2 regions of the Streptomyces coerulescens genome follow, and region 2 is predicted to be linked to the other one. Evidence: predicted binding sites of a transcription regulator. Region 2 holds the regulator's gene; the other holds the start of a gene.

Region 1 (2,465 bases), on a different contig from region 2:
CGGGCGGAGAAGTCGGCCAAGGGCCCGTCGAGATGCCAGCCGATAATCGCGCTCTCGCGCTCGACGACGGTGATCCGTCCCGGGCGGGGATCGGCGGCGGCGTGTGCGAGCGAGAAGCCGACGCCGAGGCCGCCGATCAGCAGATGCGGCCCAGGCCGGCCCTCCAGCGCGGCGAGCGCGGCGTCGACCAGCAGCCGCTCCGAACGCCCGTCGGAGGTGTCCATCAGGAAGCAGCCGTTGGCGATGATCTGGAGCAGTTCGCCGTGCCGCCGCAGCACGATCTCGCCGTGCGGGCCCTCGCGGCGGTCCAGGACTTCGGGGATGTCGTGCGCAGTGGGCATCCGGCCATCCTCGCAGCTCCCTTGGGCCGGCCGGGGGAATTACCTCAGAGGGTGAGCCCGTACCCGCGGCGGGTGTGCTTCAGGTTGACGCACACCAGGTCCGGGGCCTGATCGCCCGCTTGTTGAGAGGTTGCTGAGAATCGGCTGGCGTGTGGCGGCGGTCACAGACATGGGGGCGAGGCGGGCCGACGCTGAAGGGGAAACGGAAGGGGCGCCTCGGCGTGGAACGGACTGTGGCCGCGGATGCGGCCGACCGTGCCGGTGACGCGGGTCTGCCCGATGTGGCGGGGCTGCTGGACGGGATGCCGCAGCAGCGGGGACCCGTGGCCGCGCCCGCCGTGTCCTCCTCGGCACCGGCACCGGCACCGGCACCCGCTCCGGCTTCGCAAGCCCGAGCCCGCGCAGTCCGGCCCTGGCGGCTCCTCCCCACCCCCACCGGCACACCGTTCACCTTCGGCTACGCCGTCGTCCTGACCGTCACCTCCCTGATCGCCGCTTACGCCGACCCCGCCTTGGTCCACGCCCTCCACCAGGGCTCCAGCACCGACGTGGCGCACCTCGTGCACACGCCCGTGACGGTGCTGCTGGGCAGTGCGCTGTGGATCGCGGGCGGGATCGTGGCGCCGTACACGATCTGTCTCCTGCTGGTGCTCACCGCGCTGGAGCGGCGGATCGGCGGGGCCCGCACGGCCGTCGTCTTCCTGCTGGGGCACATCCTTGCCACCCTCGCGACCGAGGTGCCGGTGGGACTCGCGGTGCTGGCCGGGCACCTTCCCGACAGCTCGCTGCACCGCCTCGACTACGGCGTCAGCTTCGGTGTCGCGACGAGCGTCGGCGCGCTGACCGGGCTGCTGCGGCCATGGCTGCGATGGTCCGTGCCGGCGCTGTTCGGCGCGATGCTGCTGCAGGACCTGCTGAACCTCACCGACCCGCTCACCAACTGGGGGCATCTGATCGCCCTGGCCATCGGGGTCGGGCTGTGGCCGGTGGTGCGGCGCTGGCGCACGGCCTTCGGGGACTGACCCGTCCGGGTACCCGGAAGCCATCGGCCCCGTCCGGTGTTCACAGAGAAAAGCCGAGGTCACGGCCTGTGGTGCAGGTGATCGCTCACAGCGAACGCAGGCCGGGGAACATTCGAGCCACCCCAAGCATTGAGTCGGCATAACTCAACTTGACTGCCGAAGGGGAGATCATGGCTTCGACGTCCACTTCGCTCACCCTGCCCGTGCTGCCGCTCGACGACGAGGTAGTGCTGCCCGGAATGGTGGTCCCTCTGGACTTGAACGACGCCGATGTACGCGCCGCGGTGGAGGCCGCCCAGGCCGCCGCCCGCTCCACACCCGGAAAGCCCCGGGTGCTGCTGGTGCCACGCATCGACGGGGCGTACCCGGGCACCGGTGTGCTCGGCACCGTCGAACAGGTCGGCCGGCTGGCCGACGGCGACCCGGGCGCCCTGATCCGCGGTCGCGGCCGGGTGCGCATCGGCGCCGGGACGAACGGACCGGGTGCCGCCCTGTGGGTCGAGGGAACACGCATCGACGAGAGCGTGCCCGAGCCGCTGCCCGGACAGGTCGGCGAACTGGTGAAGGAGTACAAGGCCCTCGCCACCGCCTGGCTGCGCAAGCGCGGCGCCTGGCAGGTCGTGGACCGTGTGCAGGCCATCGACGACGTCTCCCAGCTCGCCGACAACTCCGGCTACTCGCCGTTCCTGAGCACCGAGCAGAAGATCGAGCTGCTGGAGACCGCCGACCCGGTCGCCCGCCTCAAGCTCGCCACCCAGCAGCTGCGCGACCACCTCGCCGAGCAGGACGTCGCCGAGACCATCGCCAAGGACGTCCAGGAGGGTGTCGACAAGCAGCAGCGCGAGTTCCTGCTGCGCCGTCAGCTGGAAGCGGTCCGCAAGGAACTGCGCGAGCTCAACGGCGAACAGGACGGCGAGGAGTCCGACGACTACCGCGCCCGCGTGGAGGCCGCCGACCTGCCGGAGAACGTCCGCGAGGCGGCGCTGAAGGAGGTCGACAAGCTGGAGCGGTCCAGCGACCAGTCCCCCGAGGGCTCCTGGATCCGCACCTGGCTGGACACCGTCCTCGAACTGCCGTGGAACGAACGGACCGAGGACGCCTA
Region 2 (2,465 bases):
GCGGTCCGCACCCCAGCGGGGCCGGATCTGGGACAACGATCCGCCGCCGGTCGTCACCGGGCTGAACGTCGACCCGACGGAGTACGGCTTCCGGCTGAGCTGGGACAAGAGCCCCGCCACGGATCTGCGGTACTACACGATCCACAAGGGCGAACTCGTCGGCGACGAGGACGAGCAGGTCTGCTACGGCAGCCTGGTGGAGTACGTCTCGCCCGACGAGACCTCCTTCTCGTATCTGACGCACCCGGACGGTGACGAGGTCTGCTTCTTCGTCGACGCCGTGGACGACGACGGCAACTCCGCCATGAAGTGGAGCGACGACCTGGTCCCCGCCGTGGCCGTGACCGAGCTCGACATGACCCCGAGCGTGCCGACGCCCGAGGGCTCGCCGCTGTATCTGACGGTGTCGCCGGCGGAGGGCGACGAGGGCAACCAGCTCTCGTGGACCGGGCTGGGCGCGGGCGAGGAGAGCCCCGACCCGGCGAAGGGCTTCCGGATCTACCGCTGGAACCCGGCGACCTCCGCGTACGAGAAGATCGCCGACCTCGGGGCCGGCGCCTTCGAGTACTTCGACACGGGCGCGAAGCGCGGGACCACGTCGTACTACTGGGTGACCGGGGTGCTGGCCGACGGCACCGAGTCGCTCCCCGCGGGCGACTGGACGCTCACGGCACCGGCCGACTGACCCTGGCCACGCGCGTCGCGACCACAAAGGGGCCCGGAGGTTCGTCATGAACCTCCGGGCCCCTGTTCGCTGCGAGTCCGGCTAGTCCTTCGGCTTCTTCGGACGCCACACCACCAACGCGCTGGTCTGCTGTACCTCCTGGTACGGCACCAGGTCGCGGCGGTACGACGCGTGTACCGCCGCCTCGCGCTGCTGCATCGCCGCCGCGGCGCCTTCCACGGCGGCCTGGAGTTCGGCCACCCGGGACTGGAGCGCGGCGACCTGGTTCTCCAGTTCGATGATGCGCTTGATGCCGGCCAGGTTGATGCCCTCGTCCTGCGACAACGCCTGCACCTGGCGGAGCAGTTCGATGTCGCGGGCCGAGTAGCGGCGGCCGCGGCCGGCCGTGCGGTCCGGGGACACCAGGCCCAGACGGTCGTACTGGCGCAGTGTCTGCGGGTGCAGGCCCGAGAGCTGGGCCGCCACCGAGATGACGTAGACCGGGGTCTCCTCGGTCAGTTCATACGGCCCACGGAAATTGTCACCGCGTCGACGACCGTCCATCTCCGTCATGCTCCCTTCGCGGCCTCGAACAGCTCCGCCCGCGGATCCTCACCCGCGGTCGCCTCGCGATACGCCTCGAGCGCGTCACGAGCCTTCCCCGAAAGGTCCTTCGGGACACTCACCTCGACGGTGACCAGCAGGTCTCCGCGGGTGCCGTCCTTGCGGACCGCGCCCTTGCCCCGCGCCCGCATAGTGCGGCCGTTGGGTGTGCCGGGCGGCAGCTTCAGGGTGACCGGCGGTCCGCCCAGGGTGGGAACCCTGACCTCGCCGCCCAGGGCCGCCTCCGTGAAGGTCACGGGGACGGTCACCGTGAGGTTGTCCTCCTTGCGGCCGAACACCGGGTGGGCGTCGACGTGCACGGTGACGTACAGATCGCCGGCCGGGCCGCCGCGCTCGCCCGGCGCGCCCTTGCCGCGCAGGCGGATGCGCTGACCGTCCGACACCCCGGCGGGGATACGGACCTGCATGGTCCTCGACGACTTCGCCCGGCCGCTGCCCTTGCACTCCAGGCACGGGTGCTCGGCGATCAGGCCGCGCCCCTTGCAGTCCGGGCAGGGGTCGGTGAGCGAGAAGCCACCGCCCGATCCTCTGGCCACCTGGCCGGTGCCGACGCAGGTCGGGCACACCCTGGGCGTGCCGTTCTTGTCGCCGGTGCCCGCGCACGCCTTGCACGGCGACTGCGCGGTCATCCGCAGCGGGACCGTCGCCCCCTCGATCGCCTCGGTGAAGCTGAGGCTGACCTCGGTGTCGATGTCCTGGCCGCGCCGGGGCTGGGTACGGGTGCTGCCCGCACCGCCGCGGTTGAACAGGCCCCCGAAGACGTCACCGAGTCCGCCGCCGAAGCCTCCGGCTCCCTGGCCCCCGCCCTGGGCGCTGCCCCCGAAGAGGTCGCCCAGGTCGAAGTTGAAGGAACCGCCGCCCGCGCCCGGCCCGGGGCGGAAGCCGCCGTTGCCGAACAGGGCGCGTGCCTCGTCGTACTCCTTGCGCTTCTTGGGGTCGCCGAGGACGTCGTTCGCCTCGGAGATCTCCTTGAAACGCTCCTCCGCCTTGGCGTTGCCCTTGTTGGCGTCCGGGTGGTTCTCGCGGGCGAGCTTCCGGTACGCCTTCTTGATCTCGGCCTCGGTGGCGTCCTTGGGGACGCCGAGGACCTTGTAGTAGTCCTTCTCGATGAAGTCCTTGGTGCTCATCCTCGACGCCCCTCCTCTCTCGTCAGTTCAACGTCAGCCCTCGTCCGGGC

What was found. Region 2 encodes HspR, which represses chaperone genes until heat shock. Its sites were predicted from a motif close to TTGAGNNNNNNNNNCTCAA; they were not measured.
Region 1: lon (endopeptidase La) is a predicted target of HspR. The motif match lies at 1,493-1,511, and genes of this name have one in related genera.

What each region holds. Positions count from the first base shown of each region.
Region 1 is NZ_JBHSKM010000001.1:163,973-166,437, reverse strand. Features, by position in the region: gene ACFPQ9_RS00730 (spermidine synthase family protein) at 1-341, opposite strand, end outside; gene ACFPQ9_RS00725 (rhomboid-like protein) at 563-1,363, shown strand; gene lon (endopeptidase La) at 1,534-2,465, shown strand, end outside.
Region 2 is NZ_JBHSKM010000005.1:298,438-300,902, forward strand. Features, by position in the region: gene ACFPQ9_RS11605 (fibronectin type III domain-containing protein) at 1-685, shown strand, start outside; gene ACFPQ9_RS11610 (heat shock protein transcriptional repressor HspR) at 767-1,228, opposite strand; gene dnaJ (molecular chaperone DnaJ) at 1,234-2,415, opposite strand; gene grpE (nucleotide exchange factor GrpE) at 2,449-2,465, opposite strand, start outside.